One region of the Paenibacillus sp. FSL L8-0644 genome, then DNA from elsewhere that is predicted to be linked to it. Evidence: predicted binding sites of a transcription regulator. Region 1 holds the regulator's gene; the other holds the start of a gene.
The links. Region 1 encodes CtsR, which represses protease genes until heat stress. Its sites were predicted from a motif close to ATGGTCAATAAAGGTCAAACA; they were not measured.
Positions count from the first base shown of each region.

Region 1 (8,006 bases):
TCGAGTGACTCTGCGCCGAAAATGTAACGGGGCTAAACACACCACCGAAGCTATGGCTTGATGCTTGCATCAGGGGTAGGGGAGCGTTGAATGCGGGTTGAAGGTGTACCGTAAGGAGCGCTGGACTGCATTCAAGTGAGAATGCCGGTATGAGTAACGAAAAGATCTGTGAGAATCAGATCCGCCGAAAGCCTAAGGGTTCCTGAGGAAGGTTCGTCCGCTCAGGGTAAGTCGGGACCTAAGGCGAGGCCGATAGGCGTAGTCGAAGGACAACAGGTCGAAATTCCTGTACCACCGTAATCCGTTATGAGCAATGGGGTGACGCAGTAGGGTAGTGACGCGGACTGATGGATGTCCGTCTAAGCAGTGAGGCTGGTGTGTAGGCAAATCCGCATATCATTAAGGCTGGGCTGTGATGGGGAGCGAAAATTGTAGTAGCGAAGGTCATGATCTCAGACTGCCAAGAAAAGCCTCTAGCCAGGAGAAGGTGCCCGTACCGCAAACCGACACAGGTAGGCGAGAAGAGAATTCTAAGGCGCGCGGAAGAACTCTCGTTAAGGAACTCGGCAAAATGACCCCGTAACTTCGGGAGAAGGGGTGCCTCGGTAGGGTGAATAGCCCGAGGGGGCCGCAGTGAAAAGGCCCAAGCGACTGTTTAGCAAAAACACAGGTCTGTGCGAAGCCGCAAGGCGAAGTATACGGGCTGACGCCTGCCCGGTGCTGGAAGGTTAAGGGGAGTGGTAAGCCCTTCGGGGCGAAGCTATGAACCGAAGCCCCAGTAAACGGCGGCCGTAACTATAACGGTCCTAAGGTAGCGAAATTCCTTGTCAGGTAAATTCTGACCCGCACGAATGGCGTAACGACTTGGGCGCTGTCTCAACGAGAGATCCGGTGAAATTTTAATACCTGTGAAGATGCAGGTTACCCGCGACAAGACGGAAAGACCCCATGGAGCTTTACTGCAGCTTGATATTGAATTTGGGTACGATCTGTACAGGATAGGTGGGAGCCGTTGAGCCTTGAGCGCCAGCTTGAGGGGAGGCATCCTTGGGATACCACCCTGATCGTATCTAGGTTCTAACTTGGTACCGTGAACCGGTGCGAGGACAGTGTCAGGTGGGCAGTTTGACTGGGGCGGTCGCCTCCTAAAGAGTAACGGAGGCGCCCCAAGGTTCCCTCAGAATGGTTGGAAATCATTCGAAGAGTGCAAAGGCAGAAGGGAGCTTGACTGCGAGACCTACAAGTCGAGCAGGGACGAAAGTCGGGCTTAGTGATCCGGTGGTACCGCATGGAAGGGCCATCGCTCAACGGATAAAAGCTACCCTGGGGATAACAGGCTTATCTCCCCCAAGAGTCCACATCGACGGGGAGGTTTGGCACCTCGATGTCGGCTCATCGCATCCTGGGGCTGAAGTAGGTCCCAAGGGTTGGGCTGTTCGCCCATTAAAGCGGTACGCGAGCTGGGTTCAGAACGTCGTGAGACAGTTCGGTCCCTATCTGTCGTGGGCGTAGGAAATTTGAGAGGAGCTGTCCTTAGTACGAGAGGACCGGGATGGACGTACCGCTGGTGTACCAGTTGTTCCGCCAGGAGCACCGCTGGGTAGCTATGTACGGAAGGGATAAGCGCTGAAAGCATCTAAGCGTGAAGCCCCCCTCAAGATGAGATTTCCCAGTATGTAAGACCCCTTGAAGACGACGAGGTAGATAGGTTGGGGGTGGAAGTGCAGTAATGCATGGAGCTGACCAATACTAATCGGTCGAGGGCTTATCCTAAGATAAAACGCAAATGAGTTTCGGATCCAGTTTTCAGGGTGTAACCTTGAACGTATGTACAAGAGACATACGACAAGCGCATGGCTATTCATTCACACGATAAGTGATGAAGCGAATAACCGTACGATAGAATTTGCATAGCAAATTCATGTTTGGTGGCGATAGCGGAGGGGTTCCACACGTACCCATCCCGAACACGACCGTTAAGCCCTCCAGCGCCGATGGTACTTGGACCGCAGGGTCCTGGGAGAGTAGGACGTCGCCAAGCAAAAGTGAAAAGGATGATAATCTCAATGAGATTATCATCCTTTTTTATGCATTTTTAGATGGCCACCTGCTTCTAAGGTTGACAGAGAGAATGGGGTTTGCCACACTCTAAGTGTGTAATCTTTTTTATGGATGTCCAAGTATACGAGCGAGGTGATGAAGATATGGAGATCAGACAATTACAGCGTGAGGAATTTGAAGCGGCTATTGAATTATCTCAATATGCTTTTCAGTTTACAATGTCCCTAGAGGATCTGGAAAAGGCCAAGAAGAAATTCAAACCAGAACAAACATGGGGAATATTCGACGGACATGACTTAAATGCTAAACTGACTTTGTTACCGCTTCAGGTATACATAAATGGTCAGGTTTTTGATATGGGGGGCATTGCTGGTGTGGCGACGTGGCCAGAAAAGCGTCGCGGAGGCATGGTATCACGTTTATTGACGCATGCACTTGAAGAGATGAAGTCTGCGGGACAAAGTCTTTCTTTTTTGCATCCATTCTCCTTTGCCTTCTACCGTAAATTTGGATGGGAAACGTATACAGAGTACAAAAAATACGTCATTCCCATTGATAAATTCCCTGCAAAACTTAAAACAGAAGGTACAGTCAAACGCGATATCAAGGATATTTCAGAACTGGACCAAGTGTATCAAGCGTATGCATCTCGTTATAATGGCACGCTGGTACGAGATAAGGAATGGTGGCAAGAGCGGATTTTAAGTGAGAACTATCGAACTGCGGTATATTACTCAGAAACAGGCGATCCGCAAGGATATGCACTATACAAAATTGAAGATAAACAGTTGAATTGTGATGAGTTGGTATATGAAAATGAGACGGCTCGTCGGGCTTTATGGACTTATTTTGCAAATCATGACTCAATGATAACCCAAGGTAAATTTATTTACGTTCCAGCAGATGACAATTTGCCATTTTTACTTGATGATCCTCGAATTCAACAGGAAACTGTGCCTTATTTTATGGGGCGTATTGTGGATGCAGCTGCTTTTGTAGAAAGATTCCCTTTTGAGCAGATTGGAGAGGAAACAAGTTTAACCTTAAATCTGACTGATCGGTATGCTCCATGGAATGAAGGAGTATGGAGATTAACGATTACGACGAAAGGGCAAGGGTGTCTGGAGAGAGTGAACAAAAGCATTTCATCTAAAAATGCCATAGTAGTTGACTTGAAACTTGGGATTCAGTCACTGACGACTCTGATGCTTGGCTACCAGCAGGTTGATGATCTGTGTAAATGGGGGCGTATTGAAGGTAGCAGTGAGTATGTGTCTGCCCTTAAACGCGTAATACCAGTAAATCAAACGTTTTTATTGGATTTTTTCTGATAAAGGCCTATTTAGATCTTTTAAGCTCATCTTTCAGAGAATATAACTTGTGTGGTTATCATTATTTTCAACTCTTTCTGTAATGGGAAGAGTTTTTTTATGGTATTGTATAAAACATAATTAGATTGCGAAAAATGGTATTGACCCCTTGGCAAAAATGAATAATGTGCTATAATGTGAATATAGTCAAAGAAAGTCAAAGTCAATCAAACCTAGTGTGATTCTGTAGAAATATTATGCTGATGGATTGGCCGTATGAAGTAATTTCGATAGTAAAGAAGCAAACGAGAATTGAAATGATTTGCGTATAGTTAGGAGCTGACTCTTATGAACATAAGAGAAGTGTATGATTAATCGCAAATAAAGGCCACACTAGAGACAAGACGGTACATTTCAATGGATGTAGAACAGGCAATAGCCTCAATACAGCTTAGATTCGTGACTTTACCGTTTGGTTAAGTTCAATATACGGCGGACTCTGTGGAGCGTGAAATGTACTTGAATACTTGCGTTTCCGTTAGTGGAGGATGATGAAATGCGCAATGTTTCCGATATTATTGAACAATATTTGAAGAGTATATTGCTGGAAAGTCCCCAAGGTTTGGTGGAGATTCAGCGCAATGATCTGGCTGACCGCTTTTCCTGCGTTCCGTCGCAAATTAATTATGTAATTAGCACCCGGTTTACGCTGGAAAAAGGCTATGTGGTGGAAAGTAAACGCGGTGGTGGGGGCTACATTCGTATTCAGCGAATTCAGCTACCCGCACAGCATGCCATCCATACACATCTTCATCAGAGCATCGGGGAGGAAATTAGCCAATCAGCAGCAGAAGGACTGATTTATCAGTTAGAGGAAGCCCATTTTTTAAGCAAAAGGGAAGCTAATCTAATGAAGGCTGCTTTATCGAGAGATACATTATTACTGAAGCTTCCCTATCGTGATCAACTGCGAGCAAGATTGCTTAAGGCTATGCTGATCTCGTTGCTGGCGACCAAATAGTGTGTGAATAGAGACTAATGTTTGGATGTAGGGTGGGTATTAAATCCTGACATTGAAGGAGGTGCTTTTATGCTGTGCCAAGAATGTAATATGCGGCCGGCAACTTTGCATTTCACCAAAATTGTGAATGGCGAAAAGACAGAGTTTCATATTTGTGAGACGTGTGCGAAGGAAAAAGGGGAGATGATCCCTGGAACACCTAACGGCTTTTCAATTCATAGCTTGCTGTCGGGGATGTTGGATTTTGACTCCAGTACAAAGAGCCAGTCTCCAGGCCACAGTGGTCCGCAGAACCTGCAATGCAAGGATTGTGGCATGACCTATGCACAGTTTAGTAAGCTGGGACGTTTCGGATGCCCGTCGTGCTATCAATATTTTGATAATCGTCTGGACCCTCTGTTCAAGCGTGTGCATGGCAGTACGAATCATGTTGGTAAAGTTCCGGTTCGCACTGGTGGCCGACTGAAGGTTAAACGGCAAATTGACGATTTGAAAAAAGAGATGCAACAGCACATTGTACAGGAAGAGTTTGAATCAGCTGCTGAGCTTAGGGATCAAATCAGAGAGCTTGAAAAAGAAATGACTGAAGAGTAAAGTTTGTGAAGAGTAGGAGGGATGCGTAATGCCCAATATTCGGTTTACGGAGAAGCCGCTAAGTGACTGGATGCGTGGTGATGCTGCGGATTCGGAGATTGTCATTAGCAGCCGGGTAAGAATTGCGCGTAACTTGCAGCATCTGCCTTTTCCCATGCTTGCTACCAATCAGCAGTCGGCAGAAGCACTTCAGCGCTTGACGGATATCCTTCAGTATGATGATTTAGGCGGTTTTGGTACTTTTCATACGTTGAAAATATCCGAGTTGGATGAGATCGACAAGCAGGTGCTGGTTGAGAAGCATTTGATTAGTCCTAATTTGGCGAACGAATCTCGTAACGGTGCTGTCTTAATTAGCGATGATGAATCGGTTAGTGTTATGATAAACGAAGAGGATCATCTGCGTATCCAGTGCTTATATCCGGGATGTCAGGTTAGAGAAGCTTGGGAACGCGCTATGGTTATTGATGATGCATTTGAAGCGCATGTTGATTATGCATTTGATGATCGGAGAGGTTTTCTAACCAGTTGTCCAACGAATGTCGGCACAGGTATGAGAGCTTCGGTGATGATGCATTTGCCCGCATTAGTCATGACTCATCAAATCAATCGTATATTGTCTGCTGTTTCACAGGTAGGTCTTACAGTTCGCGGCATTTACGGTGAAGGCAGCGAAGCGGTCGGAAATTTGTTTCAGGTGTCTAATCAGATTACACTGGGACAAACCGAAGCGGAGATTATTGAGAATCTACATGGCGTGGTGCTACAAATTATTGAGCACGAGCGTTCTGCCAGAGAAAGGCTAATGAATGAATCTATGCTGCGAATTACAGATCGGGTGATGCGTTCATTCGGTATTTTGTCGTATGCAGCAGTATTGGATTCCAAGGAGGCTGCACAGCGGCTGTCTGATGTACGTCTTGGCGTAGATTTGGGAATTTTGGAGCGTCCTTCCACCGCAGCGATGAATGAGCTGAATGTGATGACACAACCCGGGTTCCTGCAAAAAAGCTTTGGGGATAAAATGAATACCGAAGAGCGCGATATGTACCGGGCGAAGCTGATCCGGCAAAAATTAGGCACAACCCTTTAATATATAAAATGATCTGAAATACACACTGTGGAGGTGCAGGATATATGATGTTTGGAAGATTTACGGAACGTGCACAGAAAGTGCTTGCTTTGGCTCAGGAAGAAGCAGTTCGATTGGGACACAACAACATTGGTACAGAGCACATTTTGCTAGGCCTCATTCGTGAAGGTGAAGGAATAGCAGCGAAAGCCTTAATCGGTTTGGGCCTGGGACTGGAAAAAATCCAGGATGAAGTGGAAACGTTGATTGGACGCGGTCAAGAGCAACCGACGAACATTGCCTATACTCCACGTGCCAAAAAAGTCATCGAACTGTCTATGGATGAAGCCCGCAAACTGGGCCATACCTATGTAGGTACAGAACATATTTTGCTGGGTCTTATTCGTGAAGGCGAAGGCGTAGCAGCACGGGTACTGAATAACCTGGGCATCAGTCTGAACAAAGCGCGTCAGCAAGTGCTTCAATTGCTCGGCAGCAGCGAGGCTGTTTCCAGCCATCACGGTGCTCCAGCTAATGTCAGCACGCCAACCCTGGACAGTCTGGCACGCGATCTGACGGCATCTGCGAAGGAAAACAACCTGGACCCTGTTATTGGGCGTAGCAAGGAAATTGAACGCGTAATTCAGGTGCTCAGCCGCCGTACAAAGAACAATCCGGTTCTGATTGGTGAGCCTGGGGTAGGTAAAACGGCGATTGCCGAAGGATTGGCTCAAAAAATCATAGCGAATGAGATTCCCGAAACGTTGCGCGACAAGCGCGTAATGACACTGGATATGGGCTCTGTGGTAGCAGGCACCAAGTATCGTGGCGAATTCGAGGATCGTTTGAAAAAGATTATGGACGAGATTCGTCAAGCGGGTAATATCGTGTTGTTCATTGACGAGCTGCATACGCTGATTGGTGCTGGTGGAGCGGAAGGCGCAATTGATGCGTCCAACATCCTGAAACCTGCTCTGGCACGTGGCGAGCTGCAATGCATCGGTGCGACCACGCTGGATGAATACCGCAAATATATTGAGAAAGATGCTGCTTTGGAGCGTCGCTTTCAACCCATTACAGTGGATCAACCTTCTCCAGAAGAGGCGATTCAAATTCTGTATGGTCTGCGTGACCGTTACGAAGCGCATCACCGTGTAAAGATCACAGATGAGGCTATTGAAGCGGCCGTAAAATTGTCAGATCGTTATATCACCGACCGCTTCCTGCCAGATAAGGCTATTGACCTTATTGATGAAGCGGGCTCCAAAGTAAGGCTGAATTCTTACACTGTACCGCCAAACCTGAAACAGCTGGAAAACCGTCTGGAAGATATCCGTAAAGAAAAGGATTCAGCGGTACAAAGTCAGGAGTTTGAAAAAGCGGCAGCGTTGCGCGATACAGAGCAAAAAATCCGCGAAGAGCTAGACGTGACGAAAAACCAATGGAAAGAACAACAGGGGCGTACAGATTCTGAAGTTACCCCAGAGGATATCGCTCAAGTCGTTGCAATCTGGACAGGTGTTCCAGTCAGCAAGCTGAAAGAGGAAGAAACACACCGCTTGTTGAATATGGAAGAGTTGCTGCATGAGCGGGTAATTGGACAGGACGAAGCAGTTAAGGCAGTAAGCCGGGCGATTCGCCGGGCACGTGCCGGACTGAAAGATCCGAAGCGTCCAATTGGGTCCTTTATTTTCCTCGGTCCAACTGGGGTTGGTAAAACAGAGTTGGCACGCGCCTTGGCTGAATCCATGTTTGGAGATGAAAATGCGGTTATCCGTATTGATATGTCTGAATATATGGAGAAACACTCAACGTCTCGTCTGGTAGGAGCGCCTCCAGGGTACGTTGGATATGAGGAAGGCGGTCAACTGACCGAGAAGGTACGCCGTAAGCCTTACTCTGTTGTATTGCTGGATGAAATTGAAAAAGCACACCCAGAAGTATTCAA
Region 1 is NZ_JBBOYN010000001.1:4,846,565-4,854,570, reverse strand. Features, by position in the region: rRNA gene NSS94_RS22110 (23S ribosomal RNA) at 1-1,773, shown strand, start outside; rRNA gene rrf (5S ribosomal RNA) at 1,925-2,041, shown strand; gene NSS94_RS22100 (GNAT family N-acetyltransferase) at 2,205-3,392, shown strand; gene NSS94_RS22095 (CtsR family transcriptional regulator) at 3,928-4,392, shown strand; gene NSS94_RS22090 (UvrB/UvrC motif-containing protein) at 4,462-4,986, shown strand; gene NSS94_RS22085 (protein arginine kinase) at 5,015-6,079, shown strand; gene clpC (ATP-dependent protease ATP-binding subunit ClpC) at 6,124-8,006, shown strand, end outside.

Region 2 (8,006 bases), 4.6 Mb from region 1:
TCAGGGATAACCAAACCGATTGCTTTAGCAGCACCAGTTGTGTTAGGAATGATGTTTTCAGCTGCTGCACGAGCACGACGGAAGTCACCTTTAGCATGTGGAGCATCCAAAGTGTTTTGGTCGCCAGTGTAAGCATGAATTGTAGTCATCAAACCTTCAACGATACCAAATTTATCTTGCAGTGTTTTAGCCATAGGAGCCAGGCAGTTCGTTGTGCAAGAAGCACCAGAGATTACAGTTTCAGTTCCATCCAGAATTTCATGGTTTACGTTGTAAACGACAGTTTTCATGTCGCCAGTAGCTGGAGCGGAGATAACAACTTTTTTAGCGCCGCCTTTCAAATGTTTCTCAGCAGCTTCTTTAGTTGTGAAGAAACCTGTGCATTCCAGAACGATGTCTACACCCAGGTCTCCCCAAGGGAGTTCTTCAGGGTTGCGGTTAGCCAAAACTTTAACTTCTTTACCGTTTACTTTGAAGAAGCCATCATGTACTTCTACTTGTCCTTGGAAATTACCTTGTGTTGTATCATATTTCAACAAATGTGCCAACATTTTGGAATCTGTCAAGTCATTGATTGCTACTACTTCAATACCTTCCACGTTTTGAATCCGACGGAAAGCAAGGCGTCCAATACGTCCGAAACCATTAATACCAACTTTAACTGTCATGAGTGAGTTCCTCCCAAAGTTCGTTTAGTTTAGTTTTATATATTCAAGACAGACCCGAAAGCCTGTCAAGACAACACGATTCATAAATCCTATATTAATCATTTAAATAACGACTTACAATCTCAACAGCAGCGCCTTCGTCGGTGACTAGAATGTCTTCTTGCCCGAAACGCAGTACCGCATGAATAGCGGCCGCCTTGTTCTTGCCTCCAGCTACACCTAGAACCGTATCGGTACGCCTAATGTCCTCCAATCGGAGTCCAAGCGTCAGCATTCTGTGAACAACGACGCCATCTTCGTTAAAATAATAACCAAACGATTCGGCTACCGCCCCTTCACTGCTGATCTGGGCAAAGGTTTCGGGATCAAGTTTACGTCTATGTGCCATCGCTATGGCGTTGCCTATCCCGTGAATGATGATACGACTCTCGCGAATCAGGCTCAATATATCCTGAATGTTCGTATCTTCAAGCAAGGAGTTGTAAGCATGATTGCTGAGCAAATCCGGTACATGGAGCAGACGGTATTGAGCGCCGACCTTGCGAGCCATTGTGGAAGCAATTGTGTTGGCCTGCATTTCCATGCTTTCTCCCAAACCCCCGCGTGCCGGTACAAACCACCCACCCTTAAGGGGGCCATTAGAAGGCAATGCCAGTTGTTCCGCCACGTCTGCAATCGTCGTGCCACCTGTTACAGCGACCACATCCTCGTCGTCCATAACACTTAGCAACGCTTTTGCTCCAGCGCGCCCCAGCTCCTGCTTTGTTAACGGAGAAACATCCGAATCCCCTGGAACGACAACCACCTTCCTCAAACCATAGGCTTGACGAATCTGGTCCTCCAATTGGGACAGGCCGAACAAGTTGTTCGCAATCGGCTCCAGCTGTTCCAGCAGATCCAGTCCTGCTTTGCTCACCTTCATGCCTACACTCTCAATCTCAATTAGCCCCTGAGCTTTAAGAAGATCGGTTTCGGCGCGCAACACGCGCTCGGTCATGTTCAGTGAAGCTGCCAGTGTTCTGCGTCCAACAACATCGGACAGCATAATCTGATGCAGGATCGTGTACCTTTTTTTCAAAACATCCATGAGGTCGGGCAGAAGCTGCTTCTGTATTTCTAATATCTTTCGCATGCTTTCCACTCCCGCACACTTCTAAGTTCTGTCTCTAATGCTCTATCTCTAACTGGTCTTAAAACGTCCCGGGATAACTTTTTAAGTCCCACGTATATCTTAACCAATATTTGCTCCATATGCAAGTCTATCTGAACCTATATTTCTCAACCATTTGTCTGAATATGCGCATTTAATAAAAGCTTGCAATTCACTGCTGTATATCATATAATCATCTTTGTTTCCAATTAGCTGTTTAATTAGTTAGTTGTTTGCATTGAATCAACTATGCGCCCGTGGTCCAACGGATATGACGTAGGCCTCCGGAGCCTGAGATCGAGGTTCGATTCCTCGCGGGCGCGCCATTTTAAATGAACGCTTAAATGCTTCTATATAATGTTTTAACCAATAAGAGCGCTGAGGGCTCTTTTTTTTAATCATTAGTTTGACTTTCTTTGACTTTTTGTTTGAAATTGTTTATCATGTGGTTAATACGGTAACAGTTTATAAATAAGGGACGTGTACTCGGCATGTCCACCAAATCCACTAACGATATTTAAGGGAGGTTTTTTGACGTGAGCTATGTTCCTATGGTAGTAGAACAAAGTAACCGCGGCGAACGCGCCTATGACATTTATTCCAGACTGTTAAAGGATCGCATTATTTTGTTAGGCTCGGACGTCAATGACGTTGTAGCCAACTCTATAATTGCGCAAATGCTGTTTTTGGCTGCCGAAGATCCTGAAAAAGATATTCACTTGTATATTAACAGTCCTGGCGGTTCCATTACAGCTGGTATGGCCATTTTCGATACGATGCAATACATTAAACCTGATGTATCTACGATTTGTGTAGGTATGGCGGCTTCCATGGGCGCGTTCTTGCTGAATGCAGGCGCCAAAGGTAAACGTTTCGCTTTGCCAAACAGTGAAATTATGATTCACCAACCTCTGGGTGGTGCACAAGGCCAGGCAACGGATATCGAAATCCGCGCACGCCGCATTCTGAAAATGCGTGATAAACTGAACCGCATTCTCGCAGATCGCACAGGCCAACCACTGGAACGTATTGAAAAAGATACAGACCGTGACTACTTCATGTCTGCTGATGATGCCAAAGAATACGGTATTATTGATAAAGTGCTAACTAGCTCCTCTCCAGAAGGTGTATAAGAGAAAAAATTTGCCTCTCGATAGCTGGTAAATGAAAAAGCTGCTCCGGATGTTATTATCCGGTAGGCAGCTTTTTTGCTTTATTGTTTTTTAGAGTATAGACAGTCCAACTTACTCATTTCTACTATTAAATCTGTCCCGCAAAAGGCTTTCCGCCTTGAGGCAGCAGTTGACCGAACGAGTAGGTAAACTCCGGAATTCCATACGCGTATGGCGCATAATCATACAAATCAAACACGATTGTTACTCCACTGTTCGTCACATAAAAATTCTGATCTGCCGCCAACTCTTTAAATTTACCGAATCCTTCACCAGCCTGAAGCGCATCGATTTTTTTCTTCAAATCAGCATTGAGGAACTTTTTGTAATTTGGATTCGCCTTCAATACGTCAGACAACTGCAGCAGTTTACCATCAGCGAGCGAGAACGTATATCCTTTACGTACCGTCATTCCATGTGCGCCACCCATATACGAGTAATCCTGCATAATCACACTTAGAATACCGTCCTTGTTATAGGCAATTGCAAAATCATTTTCGAAATCATATGGTCTTTCTGTTGTAGCCTCTCCCTCAGCCACCATCTTTTTGCCTGCTGCCAATATACCCTCTGCATGCTTTTTAAGCACATGGTTAATGGCCTGCTCTGCCTCAGGATTCAGCTGGCTGCCGCTGATTTGCGGATACTTAACTTTGTAAGATACCTTCGCATTACTCGAAGCTGGAAGTGTTTGAGACGCAATTGTGATCGGGTTTAGCTGACTTTTACTTAGCGTTACTGTCTTCTGAGCTGCGTTCCATTGAGCATCTATGCCTAGATAGTCTTTCAACAGACTCATAGGAATGTATAGCTTCCCAGCGATCTGTTTGGCATCCATACTACGTGTATTGATTCCATTGACGTTGACGTAGGCATCCGAGGAAGAAGCCATAATGTAAAGTTTATTGTACCCGCTACCTACGGTATAGGTCGTTGCTTTCGCATCATAGCTTACTGGAATCCCCAAGCTGTCACGCAGTGCGGCCACCGGAATCATTGTACTCCCGTTCACTTGAACACCTTTAGCGGGCAACGTTTTACCATTCCATTGGATAGTGATTCCTGGTTGCTGTGTTGCCGCTTGCTGCTGTTTAATCGATGCTGCCTGGATATATGAAACGGGAACAGCTGCAACTCCTGCTAAAATCCCTGCTGCCAGCAGTGCTGAACCCCATTTTTTCGTATGCTTATTCATATTAAGTATTCCTCCTGTTATTATTTCTGTATTGTCTATGTGTAAATAATCACTTTACTTATTATATCTATACCCCATTGTATGTAGTTTACAATCTGTACACTCCCCGATTTCAATCTGTACACCTAATAACCCTTAGCTATGACAGACTCATTACAAAAAGGTTTCGGTATACAAAAAAAGCCAGCAAGCCAGCCTGCGCATGATGCAGGCCGCTTGTGGCTTCGTTTGATGATCTAATATTAGTTCATTTCGTATTGAGCCGACACCTGAACTTTCACTGTTACTTGCCCCGATTGTATGTCTGTCCCGCTACCTGCTAAATCCATGAGCGATTTTGACATGGCATTTTCACGTTGTGTAAAGACTTGTGCTTCTCCGCCATCTACCGTCACATTCACAAGAGCACCTAATCCGCGTTTGGCCGCTTTAGCTACAGCACTGGCTTTAGATTGTGCGCTTCCCAATGCTTTAGTAATGGCTTCTTCCTCATAAGTCGAAGGATCTTCCACCGAAAAACGAACATTATCTACGTTATTGGCTCCGGACTTGGTCGCCTCATCCAACAACTGACCTATTTTATCCAAATCGCGGTATTTAACGGAAAGTGTATGGTTGGCAGTGTAGCCTTTGAGCTTCTGCCCTTCTTTTTCGTTATAGGTGTAGTTAGGCTGTACATAAAACTGGCTGGTCTGAATGTCATCTCCGCTGATGCTCCACTTTTCTTTCAGCAGTTGTGTAACCTTGTTCAATTTTGTAGCATTAGCCTTTTGAGCAGCGGCTGCCGTATTCCCTTCCGATTGTACACCGATAGAGAGATAAGCAATATTGGGCTTTGCCAATACTTCCCCGCTTCCAATCACATTAATTACACCGTTTACCGTCGAAGCTGTTGACGCAGCATAAGCACGCTCTGCCCCTGTCCATAATCCTCCTGCTACTCCCCCTGCTATTAATGCACCTGTGAGAACTGCTGTGGCTACTGTTTTTGTCCAAAGTCTCATTGAATTCAGCCTCTTTCTAGTAAATGTTTGTACCTTCCAGACGGAAAAGACGGAAAAAGGTTGCAGCCAAGCGTACAAATTTCCGAAACAGAGCATGACCACGAGGATTTTCATTATTTATAGTTTGAACTTAATACGGCCTCTATATCCAATAAATCCACAATAAAACAGTTAGCTGAGGAGTGTTCGAAGGATTTTTTTCTGGATATAAAAAAAGCCCCAAAGGGGCTTTTCACTAAGATCATACACTATATTACAAGCAATTCTTTGTTTATTGATTTTCCAGCTCTACCTTACTAACCAGACTTACTAAAGCGTTTACAGCCTGTTCGGCGTCCGCACCTTCAGCACTAATATTGATTTCAGTACCTGTACTGATGGCAAGACTCATAATACCCATGATGCTCTTGGCATTAACTTTTTTGTCTTCTTTTTCCACAAAAATCTCAGATGAATATTTATTCGCTTCCTGTACGAACAACGCAGCAGGTCTGGCGTGCAGTCCTGTTTTCAAGCGTACGACTACCGGATGTTTTGACATGTCAGCTTACCCCCTCATCAAATAAATCTGGACACTACTTACTCCATTTTATTTATCACATTATAACATTAACCCGGGACAGACACTAGAAAAAAAACTAAAAAAACCGGGGCTAAAAGCCCCATGGACACTCTTTTTACGGAATCAGGCCATTTTCGCCCCTAATTTTGTCAGCCATCTCATCAATTTTGCGAAGCCGATGATTTACACCCGATTTACTCACGACCCCTTTAAGCATTTCCCCGACTTCTTTCAAATTCAAATCGGGATGAGCGAGCCGAATTTCTGCCACTTCACGCAGTTTATCCGGCAAGGTCTCCAAACCAACTTCCCTCTCCAGCAACTTAATATTCTCAATTTGCCTGACAGCAGCTCCGATCGTCTTATTCAAATTAGCCGTTTCACAATTGACAATGCGATTTACGGAATTGCGCATATCGCGCATAATGCGTACATCTTCAAATTTGAACAAGGCTTGATGCGCCCCAATGATGCTAAGCAGCTCAATGATCTTCTCGCCTTCCTTGATGTAGAGAATAAAACCTTTTTTTCGCTCAATACAGCGAGCATTTAGATGAAATTCATTCGCAAGATCAACGAGTGCCTGACAATGCTCCTCATACATCGAAGAAATTTCAAGGTGGTAAGACGATCCTTCAGGATTGTTGACAGAGCCACCTGCCATAAAGGCGCCCCGCAAATAAGCCCTCTTACAACAGTTTTTCCGAACGATATCCCGATTAATCCCGTCAGTGAACAAGAAACCTTCTGTGACGATATAAAGATCCTTTAGCAGTTGCTGCACACCATTGGGAATACGGACAATGTACACATTATTTTTTTTCAAGCGCATTTTTTTCCGTACAAGCAGTTCGATATGAAGTTGAAAATGCTTCTTGATCAAGGAGTAAATCCGCCTTGCAATCGCGGCATTTTCTGTGGACACGTCCAATATCACCCTTTTATTCGACAGTTGTACGGATCCGAGCATACGTATGAGCGCAGATAGTTCCGCTTTCTCACAGCAGGGCTGGCTTTCAATCATCGTAAGCTCTTTTTTCGTTTGTGCCGCAAAGGACAAGGGACTCACCTCCTTCTTAATATCCAGTTTTGTACCAATTGGTAAATATGCTGGCTCAATTTGTCTGCATCATGCCGTAAATACGTGCGGAACAGAACTAATGTATCTGCCACCACTTTATATCCCCGGTCGGTCAGCTCGCCCATGTCTACTTGAACTGGCTTGGCTCCCTGCTCAGCATACATTTCCTGTACTTGGGGTGGAATTTCTCCGTTATTTACAATGACATAGTCGAAGAGATGGTGTCCTACGTGCTCAAAAATAGCTTGCAGGTGATCTCCTACCGTATAACCATCGGTTTCACCAGGCTGGGTCATAACGTTACAGACAAATATTTTGATAGCGTCTGATTTCACTACAGCTTCAGCGAGTTTAGGTACAAGCAAATTCGGTAATATGCTGGTATATAGACTGCCGGGGCCAATCAAAATCGCATCAGCTTCATTAATGGCCTCTACAGCCTCAGGCAACGGCTCCACGTGAGTCGGTTCAAGAAAGACGCGTTTGATTCGTCCGCCCGCTTCTGGGATCTTGGACTCTCCGGTAATCACCGTGCCATCCTCCATTTCGGCGCTTAGCACAACGCCTTCCTCGGCTGCTGGCAGCACACGTCCCCGGACAGCAAATACACGGCTAAGCTCACGCACCGCCGTTACAAAATCTCCCGATATATCGGTCATCGCTGCTAAAATCAGATTGCCCAGACTATGGCCTGACAATCCTGATCCCGCACCGAAACGGTATTTCAGCATATCTGACATCACTGGTTCCACGTCAGCCAAGGCAGTCAGCACATTGCGAATATCCCCTGGGGGGGGCATCTGCAGCTCACTGCGCAAAATCCCGGAACTTCCGCCATCGTCAGCGACTGTAACAATAGCCGTAATATCTAGCGGCTTTTGCTTTAAGCCCCGCAGCATGACGGACAAGCCGGTTCCGCCGCCCATAACAACTATACGTGGGCGCTCCCGTTGTGATCCGGTCTCTTTCATGATTTCACCTCATTAATGCCGGTCCCGATCAGCATCCCGATGCGAAACAGAAACAGATTCTGTCTCGCTGGCACCCAGCATTTTTCCTAAATACTCCGATATTGCAACAGAACGATGCTTACCGCCAGTACAGCCAATGCCGATAATGACCTGGCTTTTGCCTTCTTTGCGATATTGCGGAATCAAAAAGTGTAACATATCCA
Region 2 is NZ_JBBOYN010000001.1:207,710-215,715, reverse strand. Features, by position in the region: gene gap (type I glyceraldehyde-3-phosphate dehydrogenase) at 1-668, opposite strand, end outside; gene NSS94_RS00950 (sugar-binding transcriptional regulator) at 763-1,800, opposite strand; tRNA gene NSS94_RS00945 (tRNA-Arg) at 2,070-2,144, shown strand; gene clpP (ATP-dependent Clp endopeptidase proteolytic subunit ClpP) at 2,355-2,951, shown strand; gene NSS94_RS00935 (PdaC/SigV domain-containing protein) at 3,079-4,185, opposite strand; gene NSS94_RS00930 (SIMPL domain-containing protein) at 4,428-5,189, opposite strand; gene NSS94_RS00925 (HPr family phosphocarrier protein) at 5,461-5,730, opposite strand; gene whiA (DNA-binding protein WhiA) at 5,867-6,811, opposite strand; gene NSS94_RS00915 (gluconeogenesis factor YvcK family protein) at 6,817-7,803, opposite strand; gene rapZ (RNase adapter RapZ) at 7,816-8,006, opposite strand, start outside.
Region 2: the regulator CtsR is predicted to act here: its motif matches at 2,222-2,242, upstream of clpP (ATP-dependent Clp endopeptidase proteolytic subunit ClpP).